2 regions of the Brenneria tiliae genome follow, and region 2 is predicted to be linked to the other one. Evidence: predicted binding sites of a transcription regulator. Region 2 holds the regulator's gene; the other holds the start of a gene.
The links. Region 2 encodes PurR, which represses purine synthesis genes. Its sites were predicted from a motif close to CANGCAAACGTTTGCNTG; they were not measured.
Positions count from the first base shown of each region.

Region 1 (11,724 bases), on a different contig from region 2:
TTCCCGTTTGGCCGCGGCAATATCGGCCACCGTTTTCACCGGACGGATTAAATCGCTGTTCTCGCGCAGCAGGCGTTTCCACTGCGAGACATAGGCAATCCCTTCACGAAAATTTTCCCATAGCACGGAGGAGCAATTAACCGCGGTCAAACCCGCGGCGCGCATTTCAATAAAATTTTCACGCGTCCATTCGCTGGTTTGCAAGCCGTCGATAACCCTGGCCCGCTGGTGTAATTGCCTGGCGCTCATAAAATTATCACCTGAATATAATACGATTAGTTTCTGATACGGACTCAGTGGAATTGACGTTCAAGATGCGAAAAAGCTATTTCCCGCTGACGGGGAAAATAAATCCCGCCGATAGCTTTATTAATATTAGATTCTCTCATCCACCATTATTAACCCTTATTTACTATTCATTATTTGCATTCTAAGCCACCTTTTATGTGATTTGTTAATTATAAATTTCGCTTAGCTTATGAGCCAAATAAAAAACATTATGATTACATATTGGATATCGGCGTCACGATGCCGGTGACGAAATTCAGATTCGGGATAGCGGGGAAATCAGGAAAAACGCGGGAGAGGTATAAGGTTATACGGGGGACGACGTCCCCCGCATGCGCGCCGGATTACAGCGCCCAGCCGCCGGCGTAGAACGCCACCAGCGCAACGGCGATAAGCACGGTGCCGATATTCAGCTTGCGCCATTCGCCGGAGAAAATACGCCCCAGCACCAGCGAACCGAAGCCCAGCATAATACCGGTCACGATGTTGCAGGTCAGCACGATAAACACCGCACAAACCAGGCCCGACATCGCATCTACGAAGTCGTCAAAGTTCAGTTTGGACACGTTGCCCAGCATCAGCAAACCGACGTACATCAGCGCGGGCGCGGTGGCATAGCCGGGAACCAGATAGGACAGCGGCGACAAAAACAGAATCAGCAGGAACAGCACCCCGACCACCGTCGCGGTCAGACCGGTTTTCCCCCCCGCGGCGGTACCCGCCGCGGATTCAATATATACCGCCGCCGGAGAAGTCCCCACCAGGCTGGAAAGAATACTGCTGACGGAGTCGGAGGTCAGCGCTTTGCCGCCATTGATGATTTGTCCGTCCTTATCCAGCAGATTCGCCTGGCCGGCAACCGCGCGGATCGTTCCGGTCGCATCAAACACCGCCGTCATCACCAGCGCCAGAACGCTGGGCAATATCACTGGCTGCAACGCGCCGATAATATCCAGACTGAAGATCAGCGACGTCCCGTCCTCGCCGGTCAACGTCGGCCAGGCAAACCAGCCCTGATATTTCACGTTCGGATCGAAGATCAGGCCGATAATGGAAATCACGATGATAACCAGCAAAATACCGCCCGGAACGCGGCGCTTTTCCAAGCCGATGGTGGCAGCCAGACCCAGCAACGCCATGATAACCGGGAAAGAAGTAAAATCTCCCAGGGCGACGGGCAGGCCCTCAATCGGATTTTTAATCACCAGCCCGATACCGTTGGCGGCAATAATCAGCAGGAACAGGCCGATACCTATCCCGGTTCCGTGCGCCACCCCCAGCGGGAGATTACGCAGGATCCAGGTACGGATCCCGGTGGCGGAAATAACGGTGAACAGCACCCCCATCAGGAAAATCGCCCCCAGCGCCACCGGAATGCTGATCTGCTGACCCAATACCAGGCTGAACGCCGTAAAGGCGGTCAGGGAAATCGCACAGCCGATAGCCAGCGGCAGGTTGGCCCACAGCCCCATCAGCAATGAACCCACCCCGGCAACCAGACAGGTGGCGACAAACACCGCCGCCGGAGGGAAGCCGGCTTTGCCCAACATGCCCGGTACGACAATCACCGAGTAAACCATGGCCAGAAAGGTGGTTAATCCAGCCAACACTTCCTGACGCACGTTGCTGCCGCGCTGCGTTATTTTAAAAAATGCATCAAGCGCACTATCCGCCTGACGAGTGGTATTTGACATGGTGGTATCCCCTGAGATGTCATCATTATTAAGGTCAATGCGGTTCCGTTCACCCGGCCTTGCACCGGGCATGCGTCAGCCGACGCACCATGAACCATAAGGCCGTGCACGCAAACGATTACTTCGTGCGATGCAAAACCACAAAATTGAGCCAGGTTATGCGAAGCAAACGATTATCCTGCTTCCCCGGCGTCCATTTCAACTGCTAATCAACACTATTTACCTATAGTTGCCGCATAAACGCACGCCAGCCATTCCGCTGATAAAAAAACGGCGTCGGCAGATCGGCGGGAGAGAAACTGCGAACGGGGAAAGGTTTTGATGGACGACGGAATGAATCAAAACGGCAGTTTACTTCAAGCAAACTCGGCGTTCATTTTTTGTGACTGACATCACAAAAAAATTGACCGGCCATATCAACTCGAGTATGCTTTAAAACGTGACGAGAATCACAGAAATAAATTCGCTAACGAGGAATCCGCAAAATGAAACTGCTGAAAAAAATCATCGCCATATTTGAAAACACCAGCGTAAGCTTTGGTACTTTCAACCTCTGAGAACAGCAAACGTGAAGGGGATAAAGATGAATATTGTCCGTAAAATCAATAAGCTATTAAAAGCGTTGGGCAAAACCTACTGCGGTAGCAACCCCCTCGCCATTTTCCGTTAATCGTACCGGGTGATTGCCGCCCGGCCAGATTACCGCTGCGTCACTCACCGGCGCCGGATCCCGCTATAACGGCGTTCGCCAGCGCCGAAGTGCCGCGCAGCCCGCAACCCTCTCAGGCATAAAGCGAGACTTCCCCGTTGGGGCGGGTTTTGAAACGGCGATGCAGCCAAAGATATTGCTCCGGCGCCCGCATGATTTCCTTTTCTATCACTTTGTTCATGTAACAGGCGGCTTGCTGCTCGTCATTATACGGATAATCCTGCAACTCAGGCTGAATCACCAGCTTATACCCGGAAGCGTCAGGCTTGCGGATAAGCACCGTGGTGACCATCGCCGGCTTGGCCAAACGCGCAATGGTAAAAGTGCCGCTGGTGGTCGCCGCTTTCTTCACGGCGAAGAACGGCGCGAAAACGCTGCCTTTCGGGCCGTAGTCCTGGTCCGGAGCAAACCATACGGCTTCGCCGCCTTTCAGCGCGCGCACCATGCCGCGCAGATCCTTACGATCGATCATCGCCTTGTTGGAACGGGAGCGGCCCCAGGTTTGCACCAGCTCCATCACTTTATTGTTATGCGGCCGATACATCGCCATCAGCGGCCGGCACAGCCCCATCGCCCTGCCGCCCAGCTCCAGCGACATAAAGTGGATGCCAATCACCATCACCCCGCGCTCTTTGGCGCAGGCTTGCTGTAAATTTTCCAGTCCCGACACATCAAACCAGTGACGAACACGGCGATCCGACCAAAACCAGGCCATACCCGTTTCCACCAGCGCCATCCCCAGCGAGGAGAAATTATTGACGATCATCGCTTCCCGCTCCGCAACAGAAATAGCGGGAAAGCAAAGTTCAAGGTTACGCCGGGCAATCGCCACTCTGCGTTTAAGAAAAAAGCGGGAAAAACGGCCGACGCTGCTGCCGATTTTCATCAGCAGCGGATAGGGAAGTTGCACCAGCAGAAACAGGAAGCCGAGACCGAACCATGTGGCCCAGTAGCGAGGATGGAGGAAACCCCTGGTAAATGTTTGTTTAATTCTCATGAGACTCATCTTTAAGTGTTCAAAGCGCGTACCGCATAAAGAAAGCACTCCTGCACGTAACATCGACTATGACACTACCTACCGTATAATAGTTGCCGTCTTGCACGAAATTCAGTCTAACCGCCTCGGTCTTTATGGTTAAAGCCAAAGCAGGGAAAGCAGGTTTGGAAGGGGCATGAGAAGTATTCAGGTCCCACCTGCCAATCGGCAACAGCTGCGGACATGATACTCGATTCGGAATAAGGATAGGAGTAGTAATAATAGAAATAATTAAGCCCCTCAGAATATCTGCGGGGCTTAATGCATAATCAGGTGTTTTCAGCGATGAACCGGACGAAAGCGCTAAAGCCAGGTAAGATTCATCGGCGGAAGACCATTAGATTACGGAAACATTCACTGCTGATGGGCCTTTCTGGCCGCTTTCAACGCTGAATTCCACTTTCTGGCCTTCGTCCAGACTTTTGTAGTCGTTACCCTGGCCTTGGATGGCGGAGAAGTGAACGAATACGTCTTTGCTGCCGTCAGTCGGGGTGATGAAACCAAAACCTTTACCAGCGTCAAACCATTTTACCAATCCAGTCATTTTATTAGACATAGAGAATTTCCTTTATATATTTAGATAGCCACTATAGGGCGGAGATGGTCTGTAACAGTGATTACTTATGGGCACTTATAAGAAGGAAATTCGTCGGATAAGAGATTGGGTGCATCGCTTGAACTAGGAACCGCTTAATTACAATGTCTTTCATAAATAGGTCTGCATTCCAGGCCGTTGAAGCTATTAACGCACGAACGAATTTTTATAGCAAGCCTTTCTTGCAAAGAATCTTGATTATCCCTTTATTGCTTCAGGCCGACAGGAATAATAGCGAACGCCTTAATCAAGGCAATCATCCTGATCTTATCAGTCATAGCCATCTCGCCGATACTTCCAGTGGCGATATCCGCGGCCCGCGTCAAAACAGCGCCGCTTTCAACCCGTCCCATCGAATTAACCACACTCTCCCCTCACCGCGTCCTTGATCTTACCAGCGTGCCGATTAGGCGCGGAGAAATTCAGGCCGTAATCGGCCTCATCCAGAATATTTCAAAATGATCAAAGTTTTAACCTATCAAATAGCCAGAATTGATCGATAAACCAATCGTTTTATCAGGTCAATATAATTATATTGATCAGTTTTAGCGATCGATCAATAATGCTCCAAACAGAGCCAAACAGGGAATTATGATGGCCGTCGAGTCAATCTCATATGCTAAGAAGCACTATGTTATGGAACCCATCTATAGTTGCCGGAACCGGCTATTCGCGATGGAGCTGCTTACTCGTTTCAATGATCAGGGGCTGTATTCGGAAAAATACATTCAGCAGATGAGTTCATCTGAAAAGCAAGCGTTACTCGTGGATCAGTTGGAATCGATTACAACAAAGCAATGCTATTTTATAGATAACGACATACTGCTATCGGTAAACGTTGATTTCGCCATGGCGATGTTTTTGTCCCGAGATTCTTATATCAGGAATTTACTGGATAATTTACCCTTTATTCGTCTGGAGATAAGCGAAAACTTCCCGAACCTTAGTGATGGGCTACGTAATCCACTCCTGGCAAAACTCTATGAACGTTACCTGCTGTGGCTGGACGACTTTGGCAGCGGAAACGCCAATATCTATGCGCTCAGCCAGTCTACATTCAGCTACGTCAAGGTGGATAAGCATTTTTACTGGGAAATGATAAGAAACGGAAAGGAATATACCTTACCTGTACTGATATCAAACATTAAAAAATACTGTCAAGGCGTCATTATCGAGGGAGTACAAAACAATGCGGAATATTTCCTTTTAAAAAATTGCGACATAGACGGAATGCAAGGGCATATTTACCCGAGCTATAGATTAGATAATTTACCAATATTAAAAAAATGAGCCTACCGATCATATTATTAGTATCAACTTTAATCACTATCTATTCCTTCATAAAACACCGTAAAAATATAAATAAAGATAAATTAATAAAAAAACGGAAAATGAGAAAACGAAGGTTGCATAGATAATGACTATTACCGTGCCATAGCAATGGCAGGAAATCGCACTGCTCCCGGAACTGACCCGCCGCGCCCATCGGCCAGACAGCCTGACGGTCACTTTTGCGCCGGGTAGTAAAAACGTTGCGCGCACAGGATTGACGACATCAAAAATCGACCAGGCCATCTGTACATTTGATACGCTATTGTTTAGCGCCCCCTGAAACTTCGCGGGCAAATTATTCTTTTTGAATACATATGGGCCGCAAACCATAAACTGTTGCAGCAGACTCCGCGGCATAACAGTTCAATGTAAAAAATTTTGCTTTGGTGAAATTATATATTGATAAATAATATTTTCTTTCAAATCACTCCCCCGTTTAATTTTGCACTAAACAAAATTTTTCAATACTATTCAACGGCATAGCCTATCAATACGGGTCGGATCGATCGGCCAATCAATCATTTTAAGCAATTAATAAGGATATATTGATCAGTTTTACTGATCGATCAATAATATTCCGCACCTTCGTAAACAGGGAGTCGGAAGATGGTAGATTCAGTATTAGACTTAAACGGCAGGTGGCACTATGTTACCCAGCCTATTTATAATTGCCAGTACAAAATGTTCGCCATGGAATTGCTTGCCCGAGATAAGGATGGATGGCTGAGTACCAAAAAACGCATTCAAGCCATGAGCCCGTCAGAAAAGCAAATTTTATTGATTGAACAACTGGAATGTATTTCAGAGAAACGCTCATACTTCATTGATAACGACGTCCTGGTAACCGTAAACATCGATTTCGTCACGGCGACTTTCCTACTACAGGATCGCTTCCTGAGTGATTTACTGGACAGCTCCCCATTTATCCATTTGAAAATAGATGAAATGTTCCCAAATCTTAACGATGGGAAGCGCAATCCGCTGCTGGCGAAATTGCACGAACGCTATCCGCTCTGGCTGAATGATTTGGGCAGAGGCAACGCCAGCCTCTATGCCGTTACCCAGTCAGTTTTCAGCTATATAAAATTGGATAAAAATTTTTATTTAGAGATGATGAAAAGCAGCAAAGATCATATTTTCCCGGTGCTGGTAAAAAATATGAAAAAATTTTGTCGCGGCGTCATTATTGACGGCGTACAGGACTATGCAGAATATGAGTATTTGAAATGCAGTGGAATAGAGGGGATGCAAGGAAACATTTACCCGACATACCTGCTCGATAACTTACCGGAATTGCCAACGCAAGCCAGCACGCGACCGCCATGGCGCACATGATGTGTAAATCTTTTCTTTCCACTGTCCGCCGTTCGCTATCCGCAGCTGTTCAATCAGAACATACCCGTCATACTGCAATCTGCAGGAAACTTAAGCGTTTTTCCTCCATAATCAATTAATCAGCATAACGCGTCTCGCAGATAAAACGGCTGACGGAACGCCTTTTCATCAAACAGGATTGAGCCTATCGAATAATATTAAATACCATTAAAATCAAATAAATATTAATAAATCTGAATGGAGGACATACTATGCCGCAGATTTTTACGCTCACCCTTGCCCCTTCTCTGGATTGCGCCACAACCACGCCCAGAATTTACCCTGAAGGAAAACTACGCTGCACGGCTCCGGTGTTCGAACCCGGAGGCGGCGGCATTAATGTTGCACGGGCCGTTGTCCATCTGGGGGGAAAAGCCCGGGCAATTTTTCCGATTGGCGGTCCCACGGGCGAGCATCTGGCCGAGTTGCTCGAACAGGAAGGCGTCGCAACCGAAACGCTGCACACGCAGGACTGGACGCGACAGAACCTGCACGTTCATGCCGATAATAGCGGTGAACAGTTCCGTTTTGTGATGCCCGGCGCCAGGCTGACCGCAAGCGAGTTCAACCAGTTGACCGAGCGGGTATTGAAGATCCCGTCGGATTCGCTATTGGTCATCAGCGGCAGCCTGCCGCCCGGTTGCGACGTCGATAAGCTGGCCCACCTGGTGAAGCAGGCTCAGGGAGGCGGATTAAGCTGTATTGTCGATAGCTCCGGCGCCGCACTGCAAGCCTGCCTGCAACTGGGGGGACTGGCGCTGGTGAAACCTAACCAGAATGAGCTGTCGGCCCTGATCGGACACCCGCTGGAAAGCCCGGATGACGTCTATAACGCGGCGGCCGAACTGGTGCGCAAAGGCGCGGCTGAGCGGGTGGTGGTGTCGCTGGGTCCACAGGGGGCATTGGCAATCGATGGTAAAAACTGCATTCAGGCCGTTCCGCCGCCGGTGAAAAAAATGAGCACCGTAGGCGCAGGGGACAGCATGGTCGGCGCCATGACATTAAAGCTGGCTGCCGGCGCCGGGCTGGGCGATATGGTGCGCTATGGCGTCGCCGCCGGGACAGCGGCGACGCTGAACCACGGCACGCGTCTGTGCGCGAAAGAGGATACGCAGCGCCTGTACGAATACATTTGCCAGAGCAAGGCATTATCCGCCTGAATGGGGTCAATCCTGCTGGGGCTGAGCAATAAAGATTTCAGCCCCGTTAACGCGTTATGACGAGAGCAAAAAGCGATCAAGATGCCGGCGTAACTGCTCATTCTCTTGTTTGAGCTCGTCGATTCTGTCCAGCAGGGTCAGCGTCATCGCAATGCCCGACCAGTCCAGATCCAGCTCGGCCTGTAGCCGCCGGGCACGCCGCAGGCAGCTCACCGCATCATAATCAAAAACCCAGCGCGGTTTATCCCGCTCCAGCGGCTCAATAACGCCCAGCCCGACGACTTCAATCAGTTCGTCCTGAGAGATATTTACTGACTGACACAGTTCCACCACGGTAAATGTCATTTCTTCAGCCATCATATTTACTCCCATCCATCCCGAGGATTAAACGCAGCCTGCTCGGCCAACTGTTTCCACAGGGCGCTGGCCTTTTCATCAGGTTTCGGGGGCATAACCACTTTCAGGATGGCGTACATATCGCCCGCCCCTTTCTTGCTGACTAACCCTTTACCCTTAATCCGCAACCGCCTGCCGCTCTGACTGCCGGGCGGCACCGTCAGCGCAATCTTGCCCGTCAGGGTTGGCACTTCGATAGTGGCGCCCAGCGCCGCTTCCCACGGGGCCAGCGGCACCACGATATGCAGATCCTGACCGTCAATATCAAACAGCGGATGCGGAGCAATGCGGATAACCAAAAATAAATCACCGTTCGGCCCGCCGCCGACGCCGGCGCTCCCCTGTCCTTTCAAACGGATGCGTTCGCCATTCCCGACGCCCGCCGGAATTTTCACATTCAGCGTTTTGGTAATTTCTTTCGTTTGGCGGCCCAGCTCGTCATAAACCGGCAAACGATAGGAAATCGGCCGGGTTTGCTCGACCAGCGTCTCTTCTAAAAACAGGGGCACTTCCATCTCGAAATCCTGGCCGCGGCCGCTGTGGGGAGCGTGCGCGGACGCTCGCTGTCCCGCCCCCGCGCGAGCGCCGAAAATGGATTCAAAGAAATCGGAAAAATCATGCCCGCCGCCTTGCGAACCTTGCCAGGTTTGCTCGCGACCGCCATAGTTCGGCGGCGGTTCGGAAAAGCGGGGATCGTTGCGATGCTGCCTCAGCTCATCGTATTCGGCGCGGCGCTCGCTGTCTTTCAGCACCTCATAGGCTTCGGCAACTTCCTTGAACTTGCTTTCTGCATTCTGCTCGGAGCTGACATCGGGGTGATATTTACGCGCCAGCCTGCGGTAGGCCGTTTTGATCGTTTTCAGATCGGCGGACGGGTCTACTTCCAACGCAGCATAGTAATCTTTAAACTCCATGCGGTAATACCCTCAATTCAATGGGTTATGCGATAGAAATCATTTTTATCTGTTCGATATGCTACTCATTCTGTTTGCTGTTCATTGCGATCATACACCTTTGATAAAGCGTCTACCTCCCTTAAAAACATAGACAATTAGCCTGGGTTACGGTGAGGATCGGAAAAATAATTGCAGAAAGAGATAGCGTTGCGCGCTTGAGGTGAATGCCCGGTCAAAACCGGGCATGGTGATGAAAACAATACGCTTAGAAGTTGTAAGTCACGCCGGCGCGGCCCGGTTCGTTATAGGTCGATGCGCCGGCAAAGCGTCCGTTCTCGGCGCCAGAGTGGAAGTGGGTTCGGTTCAGATCTTGGGCGTTCCCGCCAATTCCGCCAGAAGTCGTGCCAACGCTTGCGGATGCGTAATCATCGCATCATGCGATGCATCCAACTCGGCGTAATGCCAATCGGCCGTCTGCCGAACCCGCGCCAGCGAGCGTTCCAGCAGTTCGCCGGGAGCCCTGGTACAGCGGATATAACTTTTATGGGCGATCCCCATAGGATGCGCGCAGCGAATGCGCTCGAAATAGCTCCCCACCGGCTGTGGCGTCAGCCTGGCGTCAACCCACGCCTGGTCCGCGTCGCCGACGCCAAAAGCCGCCGAGGGCAAAGGGGGAATATGCCAGTCGGGATCGCCGTCTCTGGCTTCGGCATAGCGTTCAATCAGCATCGGAGCATGGTCGAGCAGCATTTCGCCATCGGCGGGCAGGAAAGCATCAAGCAGGATCAGGCGCCTGACCCGACCACCCAACCGGGAAGCCGCTGCCGTCGCGGGAAAACCGCCATAGCTGTGGCCCACGAGAGTGACGTCCCGCAAATCGGCATCGCGCACCAGGTCCACAATATCGGCGATGTGCGTACTTAATCCAATCGCTCGCGAGAGTTCCCCGCGGCGTTCGGCCAACCCGGAAAGCGTAGGGGTGAACACCTGATATCCCTCGTCGCGCAGCAGCGCCGCGACGCATTCCCAGCACCATCCGCCATGCCAGGCGCCATGCACCAGAACGAAATTCGACATAGATGGTTGCTCTATTCAGGTTAGGTACGTGCAATAGCAGAATACATAATCCAGCCAGCGCGGGCGACTCACGAAAGTCATTATTGAGGTTGTCGGTGGATTTTACTGGATGTCATGAGATGAAATGGAGCGAGTGAAGGGAATCGAACCCTCGTATAGAGCTTGGGAAGCTCTCGTTCTACCATTGAACTACACTCGCGCCGGAGATGCGCCAGGCATTATAGCGCTATCCCGTTGCCGGGCAAGTAAAAACCCCGGTAAACTGCTGGTGGAATAATCAATCAACTCATCTGACAACGCATTAAAACCTTGATGGCGCATGCAGCGAAACGGGTCAGCCGTCCGATCGTGCATTTTTTTCACTTTGCCGCAGTATGTTGAATTTCTTTCATATCCCCACGCGATTCAGACATGGTATGTTCGGAAGTTCTATAAAAAATGTGGTTCCCACAAAAAAAGAGAAAGAGATCAACGATGGAAAACCTAAAAACCGCTACGCCTCCATTTCGCGCCGACGTTGTCGGCAGTTATTTGCGTCCGGATTATTTGCATGCGGCGCGCGCGCAATATGCCAGGGGCGAGATCGATCATGACGAATTAAAACGCGTTGAAGATAAGGCCATCAGCGAATTGGTCGCCAAACAGAAGGCGGCCGGTCTTCAGGTCATCACGGACGGCGAATTCCGTCGCAGTTGGTGGCATCTGGATTTCATGTGGGGGCTCAACGGCGTTGAAAAAGCGAGTTTGTCGCGTGGTTACAATTTCTCCGGCACGGAAACTCGCCCCGAAACAGCCAGATTGACCGGCAAAATCAGCGGCGAAAATCATCCTTTCATCGATCATTTTCGCTTTCTGTCTACGTTCGCCGAAGGCGGCATTGTTCCTCGTCTCACGATCCCCGCTCCCGCTCAGTTTCTGAAAGAGCTATACCGGCCGGATAACCGGGAAAGCACGCTGCAATACTATCCCCGTCAGAGCGATCTGGTCGCGGATATCGCCGCCGCCTATCAGACATTTATTCGTGAAGTCTATGCCGCCGGCTGCCGCAGCCTACAGCTCGATGATTGCACGTGGGGCATGATGGTGGACGCGCGTTATAACAACGCCGGCGTCGCCGTCAAAGAAGAAAGCGCGTGTGGTTGTTCCCAACACGCCGATCATACCGTT
Region 1 is NZ_JAKPCB010000098.1:102,157-113,880, forward strand. It holds gene MFP24_RS12935 (dipeptidase) at 1-249, opposite strand, end outside; gene MFP24_RS12940 (NCS2 family permease) at 633-1,982, opposite strand; gene lpxP (kdo(2)-lipid IV(A) palmitoleoyltransferase) at 2,765-3,688, opposite strand; gene cspA (RNA chaperone/antiterminator CspA) at 4,065-4,283, opposite strand; gene MFP24_RS12955 (hypothetical protein) at 4,529-4,687, opposite strand; gene MFP24_RS12960 (EAL domain-containing protein) at 4,959-5,612, shown strand; gene MFP24_RS12965 (EAL domain-containing protein) at 6,261-6,989, shown strand; gene pfkB (6-phosphofructokinase II) at 7,241-8,188, shown strand; gene MFP24_RS12975 (chaperone modulator CbpM) at 8,243-8,545, opposite strand; gene cbpA (curved DNA-binding protein) at 8,551-9,498, opposite strand; gene MFP24_RS12985 (alpha/beta fold hydrolase) at 9,844-10,557, opposite strand; tRNA gene MFP24_RS12990 (tRNA-Gly) at 10,683-10,756, opposite strand; gene MFP24_RS12995 (5-methyltetrahydropteroyltriglutamate--homocysteine S-methyltransferase) at 11,032-11,724, shown strand, end outside.
Region 1: MFP24_RS12940 (NCS2 family permease) is a predicted target of PurR. The motif match lies at 2,090-2,107, and genes of this name have one in related genera.

Region 2 (11,724 bases):
ACAGGAACCGCTAGCGCCAATAACTTACGCGTTTCAGACAGGTACTTCTGCACAAACACCTTCCTTGAATTGACCAACCGGATAGCGGGATAATTAAACCTGGATAAAAACAATGATATTGCCGATAGCGATAAGGTTGATATTGTAACGACTCGCCAGAAGTAAACCAGCTTGCCGGCGAATAAATTAGCGGTGGACATCATTGCGGTGAATATGCCCGGCGATTATTGGCAATGGGGTTTGGTTTTCAGCTTTATATGGGGCACACTGCATGATAGCGACCTATTTCAATCAGCGATGCGCGCGTCGGCGGTATCGCCCGACAGCTATTCCTTTACACCGTTTTAAGAGGCAAGCCTGATGTTTACCGGTATTGTTCAAGGCACCGCGCCGGTGGTGTCCATCGATGAAAAAGCAAATTTCCGTACCCATGTGGTGCAACTTCCGCCCGAATTACTGCCGGGATTGGTTCCCGGCGCTTCGGTGGCCAATAACGGCTGCTGCTTGACGGTAACCTCGGTGGAGGGCGACCGCGTCAGTTTTGATTTGATGAAAGAAACCCTGAGGCTGACCAATCTGGGGGATATTACCCCAGGCGATACCGTCAACCTGGAGCGGGCGGCGAAATATGGCGACGAGATCGGCGGGCATATTATGTCCGGTCATATTATCTGTACCGCGGAAGTGGTGAAGATTCTGGTTTCAGAAAATAACCATCAGATTTGGTTCCGCCTGGCGGACGAATCGCTGATGAAGTATGTGCTGCATAAAGGGTTTATCGGCATTGACGGGATCAGCCTGACGATTGGTGAAGTTACCCGCAACCGTTTCTGCGTGCATTTGATTCCCGAGACGCTGCACCGCACCACGCTGGGACAGCGGCGCCTGGGGCAGCGGGTGAATATCGAAATTGATCCGCAGACACAGGCGGTGGTAGATACGGTGGAACGGGTCTTGGCCGGCCGACAGGCGTCCGAACTGCTGCCCGAGGCGTAACGCGTAAATCCGCCCCCCGCCGGTTGGATAAGCGTCCGGCTTGCGGGGGGCGGTTTGCTATTTTAGCGCGGAACCCGTACGCCGCCCTCGATGCCGTTAACGCTGAACAGCACCTGCCACAGCTGAATATTGCGGGCGCGGAACGCGCCGGCGCAGGCATTAAGGTAGTAGCTGAACATACGGCGGAATCGCGCGGAATAGCGATCGGAAATTTCCGGCCAATGCTGCTGGAAACGCTGGTGCCAGGCCATCAGGGTGCGATCGTAATCGGCGCCGAAGTTATGCCAGTCTTCCATCAGCATATAGGGTTCGCTGGCATGGGCGATATGTTGTACGGAAGGAATGCAGCCGTTGGGGAAAATATATTTATTAATCCACGGGTCGACTTCGGAGGTGGTTTTTTTGGCGCCGATGGTGTGCAGTAAAAATAACCCGTCCGGCTTAAGATTTTTACTGACCACCCGGAAATAGGTGTCGTAGTTACGCGGTCCGACGTGCTCGAACATGCCCACCGAAACCACCCGATCGAATTGCATATCCAGATCGCGATAGTCCTGCAGCAAAATCGTGACGTCGAGATCCTTGCAGCGCTGCTGGGCTAATTTTTGCTGTTCTTTGGAAATAGTGACGCCCCAAACGGAGACGCCGTACCGGCGTGCGGCGAATTCCGCCAATCCGCCCCAGCCGCAGCCGATATCCAGCAGCGTCATTCCTGGCTGAAGCTGCAGCTTTTCGCAGATCATCTCCAGTTTGTCTTCCTGCGCCTGCTCCAGGGTGGATGCCTGTTTCCAGTAGCCGCAGGAGTACTGCATATAGGGGTCCAGCATCAGCGAAAACAAGTCGTTACCCAGATCATAATGCGCTTCGCCGACTATCCAGGCGCGTTTTTTGGATTGCAGATTCATCAGCCGTGCGGCGGCGACGCGCAAAATATCTTTCAGATGGTGAGGTATTTTTTCATCCAGTCCGGCGCGTAGTATGCGATGGAAAAAAACGTCCAGCCGCTCACATTCCCACCAGCCGTCCATATAGCTTTCACCCAATCCCAATGATCCTTCGCGCAATACGCGTTTAAAGAAATCAGGATTCTTGACCTTGATATCAAAAGGGCGGGAACCGTTGATTTTGACATCGGCCATGTCCAGCATTTCACGCACAATCTGGAACCAGGACGTATGATGACGACCCAGTTCCTCGACATCCTCTACACATGATGAACTCATAACTTCTCCCTACCTTGCTGCTCGCGAAGTACCCGCAAGGAAAGCATAGACAATTATTACCTATTAAGCGGTGTATCGGTGGGATCACCCATCGTCTACCCTCCGGATATCAGAGGAAAATGAAGAGAAAAAAGCCGGTACGCAAACACGTAGAGGCACTTATCCTTAAGATAAATACGCAAACTCCCTATGCGCTGAACACTCAAAGGATAGTGAAAAGATAATTTATGATTGTTGTGCTAAAAACTGCTGATCAGTTTATGACTGCTTCGGCCAAGGTACAAGTATAAATTGGCCGAAGCATTGTTGGCGTGGCGTGCGTTTCCGTTCTCAGGAGTAACGACGGTAATCGCGGAATGGACCGTCGGCCACGGAACGACGTTCGATAAGGCTAGGGTGAACCTCAATGGTCTGCGCGTCTTCCCGCTTGCTGGTGATGCGGTCCAGCAGCATGGCGAAAGCCGATTGCCCCAGCCGTTCTTTGGGCTGATGGATGGTGGTCAGCGCCGGGGTGAAAAAGCGGGAGTGGCGGATATTGTCGTATCCGATGACCGAAATATCCTGGGGAACGCGCAGCCCCAGCTCATCGGCGGCGCAGATTGCCCCCATGGCCATAATATCCCCGCCGCAGAACACCGCCGTCGGCCGATGTTTCTGCGCCAGAATCTGCTGCATCGCCTTATAGCCGGATTCGGGCTCGAAATCTCCCTGAACGATCCATTCATCGTGAATCTGAATATCGGCGTCTTTCAGCGCTTTTAAAAATCCAAGATAGCGCCCGCTGCCGGTATTCCGTTCCTGAATGCCGGGAATGGCGCCGATATCCCGATGGCCGCGCTCGATAAGATAGCGGCCCGCCATATAGCCGCCCTCAAAAGCGTTATCAATAATGGTATCGGTAAAATCGCTGTGGGCCTGCCCCCAGTCCATGACCACCATCGGAATGTTGCGATAGTCTTTCAGCATGGCGAGCAATTCAGGCGGGTATTCCGCGCACATGACCAGCAAGCCATCGACGCGTTTTTGGGCCAGCATGGAAAGATAGGCGCGCTGTTTATCGAGATTGTTATGTGAGTTACACAAAATCAGCGTGTAGCCTTTGGCGTAACAGCTGTTTTCGACGGCTTCGATGATTTCAGCGAAGTAGGGGGCTTCGCTTGAGGTCGCCAGCAACCCAATGGATTTGGTGTGATTGACTTTAAGGCTGCGGGCGACGGCACTGGGTGAATAGTGTAATTCCTTGATTGCCGTCCTGACGGCGGCCCTGGTCTCTTCGGCGACGAAACGTGTTTTGTTGATCACGTGCGATACGGTTGTGGTAGAAACGCCAGCACGTTTTGCCACATCTTTGATCGTTGCCATGTAAAAATGACTCCTGAAACGACTTATTACAGTCGTAAGTATATTGTTAATCGTTTGCCTGCGTTTAATGTTCTCTTCCCAGATAAAAAAAACAGGGTTTCAGAAGGAGAATGCCGAATGTTACACCTGAAGGGGCAAGGCTGGCGTTGTTCGACCAATACGCGGCGTGTCGTCAAACAGCGGATTTTGTCCGATTTGCCGCAAAAGTGGAAGCGGTAATTTATACTATTAGCGAGACGCCGGTATGAGATTTTTTTCTCAAACTATGGAAGACTGGCAATCGTGATATGCAGTTTTACCCTGAAGTTTGGTTGAATCTTCCCAGGACGGTCGATACTTTCTTTTGATAATGGGTGTGCGCAAAAAAGGAGACGCCTATGGATACTGACCTGAAGATGTCGTTGTTGACCACCATTGGTGCGTTGGCGATGATCATCGTATTTAGCTTTACCGCCGTACTGAATTAACCGGCCCTGGGCCGAGCCTCTTTTTTATCTTCGCGGACGGGTTTTAAGCGTAAAACCCGTCCGCATTATTTGCGCGCAGGCGCTGACCCCGAGCCGGTTAGCGAACGGTCTGGGGAGTGACCACGCGGCGTGCGCCGACATAGTGCTCCCGCCAGTAATCCTCGTTCAATTTACTGATACGAATATCCGCGCCGCTACGCGGTGACTGAATGAATTTCCCCTCTCCCAGATAAACCCCGACGTGATCGGCCGCGCCGCGCTTGTTGATGCGAAAGAACACCAGATCGCCGCTCTCCAGCTCGTTTTTGTTAATCGGCGCCGCGTCGCGCAGGTGGTACATTTCATTCGCCGTGCGCGGGATAGGGATTTTGACCACGTCTTTATAGGCGTAATAAACCAGACCGCTGCAGTCAAAGCCGGTGAACGGCGATGCGCCTCCCCAGCGATAAGGTTTACCCATCTGGCCCATCAGCTTATTCATCGCCGTTAATTTGGCATGCTGATAGCGTTTTTTATGCGCCTCGCTCAGCGCCAGTCCTGTTCCCGTTTTGTCTTGCAGCGCGGCTTTGGTTTTGGAGCGTGCGGAGTAAAGCCTGTGGCGGGTTTCCGGCGGCAATTTTTTAAGGTTTTTTCGCACCAGCGCCGGCGTGCCGCCCGTCGTTCTTGACGACGCCTGCTGCCGTTGATGCTTGGCGGCGCGGGGTGTTTTAGCCTTATCGGCGCCTGCATTGGCTTGCGCGCCGTTCAGCGCGGATTTTTGCGGCGCCGAATTCGGCGTATAAGGCGCCGCCTGCGCTAAATTCACCAACAGGGGGCTGAAACATAATATAAAGAGGCCGGTAAATAAGCGCATGATAGCAACGATCGGTAATAGTCCTTAAATCGCCAATGGCGCACAGTATTCCCGAAAACGGCATTATAAAACAGTGGGAATCTCTCTTTTCTTCATACAAAATAGTGAAAAAAAGTTAATGGTGGTTTTTTCGGTGGATTTATCGTCACTGCCGCCGTGAATTTCATCCCATAAGGCCCGCACCGCGGCGAAAATATACCCACATAAAAAATAGCGTTTTTTTGTGGCTGCCGCCCTCGGTACAATAACGTTGAGTGGATGGCGCCGTAATGGCTCATCTGATGTAAAGAAAGTGACGTTAGCCATCCTAAAGGTTTGAGGAAGCGAGAGAATGACGACAACGACAATTGAAAAGATTCAGCGCCAGATCGCTGAAAACCCGATTCTACTGTATATGAAAGGTTCACCTAAATTGCCAAGCTGCGGATTTTCCGCCCAGGCGGTACAGGCGTTGTCTGCGTGTGGCGAACGTTTTGCCTATGTCGATATCCTGCAGAACCCGGATATCCGCGCCGAGTTGCCCAAGTATGCCAACTGGCCGACTTTTCCCCAACTGTGGGTCGACGGTGAGCTGGTCGGCGGCTGCGACATCATTATTGAAATGTATCAGCGCGGCGAGCTGCAGCCGCTGATTAAAGAGACGGCGGATAAATACAAATCCCAGCAGCAGGATCAGGAGTAAGCCAGCCTGGAGTCGCGTGTACAAGCGCGATGCCTGCCGTATAACGAAACCTGCATAACGAAAAGAGAGGGGAGCGCAAGCCACCCTCTCTTTTTTTCAGCGGGCTTAGCTTGCCGCGGAGGCGGCTGCCGGTTGATTTTCATCCAACGCGAGCGGCCATCCGCCCATGCGCTTCCAGCGGTTGACCAGTTCACAGAAGAGCAGCGCCGTCTGATTGGTGTCGTAGAGGGCGGAATGCGCCTGGCTGGAATCAAAAGCGATGCCCGCGGCGATACAGGCTTTGGCAAGCACGGTTTGTCCCAGGACCAGCCCGCTAAGCGCGGCGGTGTCAAAGGTGGCGAAAGGATGAAAGGGATTGCGTTTCAGGCTGCAGCGTTCGGCGGCGGCCATGATAAAGCCATGATCAAAGGTCGCGTTATGCGCCACGATAATGGCCCGGTTGCAGCCCTGATCTTTTAATCCCTTGCGCACGACCTTGAATATTTCATGCAGGGCTTCGTATTCGCTGACCGCGCCGCGTAGCGGGTTGCCGGGATCGATGCCGTTAAACGCCAGGGCCGCGGGTTCCAATACTGCGCCCTCAAAAGGCTCAATGTGGAAATGTAAGGTTTCATCCGGCTGCAACCAACCTTCGGCGTCCATTTTTAATGTTATTGCTGCGACCTCCAGCAAGGCATCGGTTTTGGCGTTAAACCCGGCGGTTTCAACATCGATCACCACCGGGTAAAACCCACGGAAACGACCGCTCAGGGCGTTCAGGTCATTATTATCAGCCATTAGTCTCTTAATCTTTAACAAAATACAGCGCGTATTATGGCAAATTTTGGCGAGAGATGCAGTATGCGCGGGAATCCGGCGGGCGCCAATCAGGCGCCCGCCGAGATTGATTAATTGCCGAGCCCCTGGCCGGATTGAGATTTTTCTATCAGTTCGATTTTATAACCGTCCGGATCTTCGACGAACGCAATAATCGTGGTGCCGCCTTTGACCGGGCCGGCTTCGCGGGTCACATTTCCGCCCGCTTTGCGGATGCGATCGCAGGTGGCGGCCACGTCATCCACCCCCAGGGCGATATGACCATACGCATTGCCCAGATCGTAACGCTCTACGCCCCAGTTATAAGTCAACTCGATGACCGCGCCTTCGCTTTCCTCGGTATAACCGACGAATGCCAGGGTATATTTATACTCCGCGTTTTCACTGGTGCGCAGCAGGCGCATACCCAACACGTTGGTATAAAAGTCGATTGAGCGTTGTAAATCACCAACACGCAGCATGGTGTGAAGTAGGCGCATAATTTTAATTTCCTCGGTTGGCCGCCGTGATGAACGGCAACATGGCGAAAAAAAGCTAACGGATAAGAAGTATAGCGTTGTAGCTATGCCGAGTCCAAGCCATTGCCGGCCAGGCAGAACGATGACGTAGGAAAATCCCCTTTAATTACAATGGCTATCTAATTATTTCATCTGTTACTGTCAGCAAAGACTTGCCAGCGAGAGCGATCGAGGCTTCAATAAACGGGGTGGTAGAAGGAGGCGCGGTGCCTGAGCAACTTGAACTCTTTGCTGTTCCCAATCCTTGCCGTGGCGTTTGTCAGTCTGATGAGCGAGGTTTTTGCCGCGGTTGTTTTCGCAGCCGCAATGAGCGTTTTGGCTGGGGGCAGATGAGCGACGTGCAGAAACAGGAGGTGCTGCGTTTGTGCCGGCAACGGATGAAACGCCAGTTGCGCAGCGGGAAATCAGAGCCGCCCGCGGAGTCGCGGCAGCCGTCTTTATTTTAACGCTCTCTAAACGGTCACTGAATAAAATAAGCCCGAGATCATTTTTACCATCCGTTTATTTGGTAGAATCTCATTATTCAAAATAATAAAAATCATTTTCCATTTTTATAAATCAGAGTTGATTGCAATCCAGGGATATAACTTAGCATGCTAATTATAAGGAGAGTTTATGGAATTGCCATTAGGATCTGATTTAGCTCGTTTGGTGCGAGTTTGGCGCGCACTAATTGATCATCGGCTAAAACCGCTGGAACTGACGCAAACGCATTGGGTGACGCTACATAATATCTACCATCTTCCGCCCGGTCAGTCGCAGATTCAACTGGCGAAAGCGATAGGGATCGAACAGCCTTCATTGGTCCGAACGCTGGATCAATTGGAAGATAAGGGTTTGATTACCCGACATGTGTGCTCACACGACCGACGCGCCAAGCTTATAATGCTTACCGAAGCCGCGGAACCGATCATACAGGCGGTCAATGACGTAGTTAGCCGCACCCGTAACGAAATTCTATTCGGCATCACTCCTGAACAGGTCGATGAATTGGCCTTGCTGATTTCGCGTTTGGAAAAAAATATACTGGCGTTACATGAGAGCCAGTCTTAGTTCATTTTTCATCGCCGTCTTTGCGGCATAAGAAATAGTCTTTGACGATCTTGTTGGTTATATTTTTGCTACATTTTTAACAACAACGTAATGATTATTGATGGTAATCACCACCGTGCGGGTGGTGATTATGGTCAGGAATCAGCGAGGAGAAACGGTAATACTGCGGCCGTTGCTGGCCATCGCCACGCGTTGCCCGGCGCTGAATCTGGTGTCGCCCTGTTTTTGAACCACCATAATGGTGCTGCCGTCATCCTTACGGATTTCCAGCTCCACGCCTTGAGTCCGATTTAGCGCGCCCGTAGCGCTTTGACCGGCTACGCCACCCGCAACCGCGCCTGCGGCCGTTGCCAGACTACGGCCGGATCCCCCTCCGACGGTGTTGCCCAGAAAGCCCCCCAAAACCGCACCGCCAAGCGCGCCGATGATGTTGGAGTCCTCACCCGCCTGAATTTGTATCGGACGCGTTGATACGATGGTGCCGTAGGTGACGGTTTGCACCTGCTTGGCTTCGGATGCGCTGTAAACATCTCCTGAAAGCGTACTGGTATTGGCGCAACCAGCCAGGGTGATACCAGCTAGGGTAACCACAAGCAAACGCTTCATCATAATAAATACTCCTGTAATGGCGATATGTCGGGTTGGCTCTGCCTCGGCCGACGATGGTATACGGTTAAATTATGGTCTGGCTTAATGTTCCATTCCACTCTTTTTACTCTTTTTTGCAGAATATAATAGTGTCTTTAAATTGATGGTAAACGGAGAGAAAAATCCGCCGTCCCGGTTTTTGCTATACTGCACCTCATCACCCGGCCACATTTTTAACAAAAATTCAACCGCGATAACAAAACATAAAAAATATAATAATTCAGTGCTTTAAAATGCTATTTTTATCCCGGACCCATGTTTAATTGTTAGTTTTCTTTACCCTGCGGGGAAAAGGTCATGAAATGAGATCAGGCAGATATATCGGTGTGATGTCGGGCACCAGCCTCGACGGTATTGACGTGGTGCTGGCGGCTATTGATGAATACACAGTTGCGCAGCAGGCCAGCTATAGCCACCCGCTGCCGCAGGATATCAAAAAGGCCGTTCTGGGCATGTGCCAGGGACAGCAGGTCACGCTGTCCGCACTGGGGCAGTTGGATACCCGCCTGGGGATCCTGTTCGCCGAGGCGGTACTGGCATTGCTTAAAGAGACGGGAGTGAATGCGCGGGATATCACCGCCATCGGCTGTCACGGGCAGACCGTCTGGCATGAGCCGAACGGCACGGCGGGCTGTACGCTGCAAATCGGCGATAACAACCGCGTTGCCGCCATGACCGGCATTACCACCGTGGGCGATTTTCGTCGCCGCGATCTGGCTTACGGCGGGCAGGGGGCGCCTCTGGTGCCGGCGTTTCATCACGCGCTGCTGCAGCACCCGACCGAGCGCCGCATCGTACTGAATATCGGCGGCATCGCCAATTTGTCGCTGCTGGTTCCGGGGGCCGCCGTGCGCGGCTATGATAGCGGTCCGGGAAATATGCTACTGGACGCCTGGATCTGGCGTCATTGCGCGCAACCCTACGATAAAGACGCCAAATGGGCCACGGCGGGGCAGGTTGAACCGCAGTTGCTGCGGCGAATGATGGCCGATCCCTATTTTTCCCTGACGGCGCCGAAAAGCACCGGGCGTGAATACTTTAATCTGGGCTGGCTGGAGAAAAAACTGGTCGGGCTGCCGCCGATCCCGGCTCAGGACGTTCAGGCCACGCTGGTTGAACTCACGGCCGTCAGTATTGCCGATCAGGTTCTGCTGGCCGGCGGCTGCGAACGATTATTGGTGTGCGGCGGCGGCGCCCGGAATCCGCTGATTATGGCGCGGCTTTCGGCCCTGCTGCCCGGTATTGAAGTCGGCCCGACGGATGAATTCGGCGTCAGCGGCGATGATATGGAAGCGCTGGCGTTCGCCTGGCTGGCTTCCCGCACGCTATCCGGCTTGCCGGGAAATCTGCCATCCGTTACCGGCGCCAGCCGGGAAACGGTGCTGGGGGCGATTTACCCCGCCGCGATCGACTAATCGGATTTTGCTGAGATGTCATCGACCGGCCTGTTGCTACACTGAACGCGGCGAAAGCGTCGATGCCGTCCGCGCGTCGCGCGTTTCACCGCTATCGGCAACAACGGGAGAAGAATAATGAAATCACTGCTGACAGGGGCGGTGCTGGTCCTATTAAGCGGATGCAGCTATTTTGGTCATCAACGGTCGGTTAACACCCTGTCTTATCAGTGCGGCACCATGCCGCTGACGGTAACGATGCGGCAGGACGATAAATCGGCGTCACAGGTCGTTTTCCTGCTGGACGGAGAACGTCACACCCTACCGCAGATCCCCTCTGCCTCCGGCGCAAGATTCAGCGATGGAAACTACACTTTCTGGAGCAAGGGAAACCACGCCTTTATCCAGCGCGGCGAACGGGTAATCGTTGATGACTGCGTTTTGCGATGAGCGAGCTGTAACGCGGCGTTTTTGCTCGGGTTGATGCTGACCCGACAACGACCGATGGTGTCGCCGGCGATTGAGATTTTGCGGGTACGGGCGCAGAATAACGAGATTCATCTCCTCTTTTAACTTGCCACAGCGGGACATCATCACACTATGACACAGGAAAGTACGCCTTCCTTTCAGGTACCCGATATCGCGGATCTGCGCCGTGAGTATACGCTCGGAGGACTGCGCCGCCGCGACCTTACCGACAATCCGCTGGATCTGTTTGAGCGTTGGCTGAAGCAGGCATGTGAAGCCCGGCTGGCGGATCCCACCGCCATGTCGGTCGCCACCGTCGATGAGCAGGGGCAACCCTATCAGCGTATCGTGCTGTTAAAACATTACGATGAACAGGGCATGGTGTTTTACACCAATATGGGAAGCCGCAAGGCGCGGCATCTGGCGCACAATCCGCAGGTGAGCCTGTTGTTTCCCTGGCACATGCTGGATCGACAGGTCATGGTGCTGGGGCGTGCCGAGAAGCTGCCCGCGCTTGATGTCATTAAGTATTTCCACAGCCGGCCGAAAGAGAGCCAGATCGGCGCGTGGGTCTCCAAACAGTCCAGCAGGATCTCGGCCCGCGGCATTCTGGAGAGCAAATTTCTGGAGCTCAAACAGAAATTCCAGCAAGGCGAAGTGCCGCTGCCGAGTTTCTGGGGCGGTTTCCGCATTACTATCGACTCCATGGAGTTCTGGCAGGGGGGCGAGCACCGCCTGCATGACCGCTTCTTCTATCAACGGCAGGGCGACGGCTGGAAGGTTGATCGTTTAGCGCCTTAATCTTGAAATATCCTGGTTAAACTCTGGCGATCCTGCCGTGAGCGCTTTATCCTATGGCGTTTCGCGCCATCGCCGCTTTTGAGCGGGATGGGCGTACAACACGATATTTGGCATAAAAACGGAGTTATCGATGGCGAGTAGTAACCTGATTAAACAACTGCAAGAGCGGGGGCTGATTGCCCAGGTGACGGACGAGGAAGCGTTGGCGGAGCGACTGGCGCAAGGGCCGATCGCACTGTATTGCGGCTTCGATCCTACCGCCGACAGCTTGCATTTGGGACATCTGGTTCCGCTGCTTTGCCTGAAACGTTTCCAACTGGCGGGGCACAAACCGGTGGCGCTGGTGGGCGGGGCGACCGGCCTGATCGGCGATCCGAGTTTTAAAGCCACGGAGCGTAAGCTGAATACCGCGGAAACCGTCAGCGAATGGGTGGAAAAAATCC
Region 2 is NZ_JAKPCB010000090.1:11,299-23,022, forward strand. It holds gene MFP24_RS04800 (MATE family efflux transporter) at 1-53, opposite strand, end outside; gene MFP24_RS04805 (riboflavin synthase subunit alpha) at 361-996, shown strand; gene cfa (cyclopropane fatty acyl phospholipid synthase) at 1,059-2,219, opposite strand; gene purR (HTH-type transcriptional repressor PurR) at 2,550-3,581, opposite strand; gene cydH (cytochrome bd-I oxidase subunit CydH) at 3,959-4,048, shown strand; gene MFP24_RS04825 (C40 family peptidase) at 4,146-4,901, opposite strand; gene MFP24_RS04830 (Grx4 family monothiol glutaredoxin) at 5,233-5,583, shown strand; gene rnt (ribonuclease T) at 5,689-6,360, opposite strand; gene gloA (lactoylglutathione lyase) at 6,471-6,878, opposite strand; gene MFP24_RS04845 (DUF1289 domain-containing protein) at 7,124-7,363, shown strand; gene slyA (transcriptional regulator SlyA) at 7,533-7,970, shown strand; gene MFP24_RS04855 (outer membrane lipoprotein) at 8,112-8,579, opposite strand; gene anmK (anhydro-N-acetylmuramic acid kinase) at 8,921-10,033, shown strand; gene MFP24_RS04865 (MliC family protein) at 10,151-10,462, shown strand; gene pdxH (pyridoxamine 5'-phosphate oxidase) at 10,613-11,281, shown strand; gene tyrS (tyrosine--tRNA ligase) at 11,412-11,724, shown strand, end outside.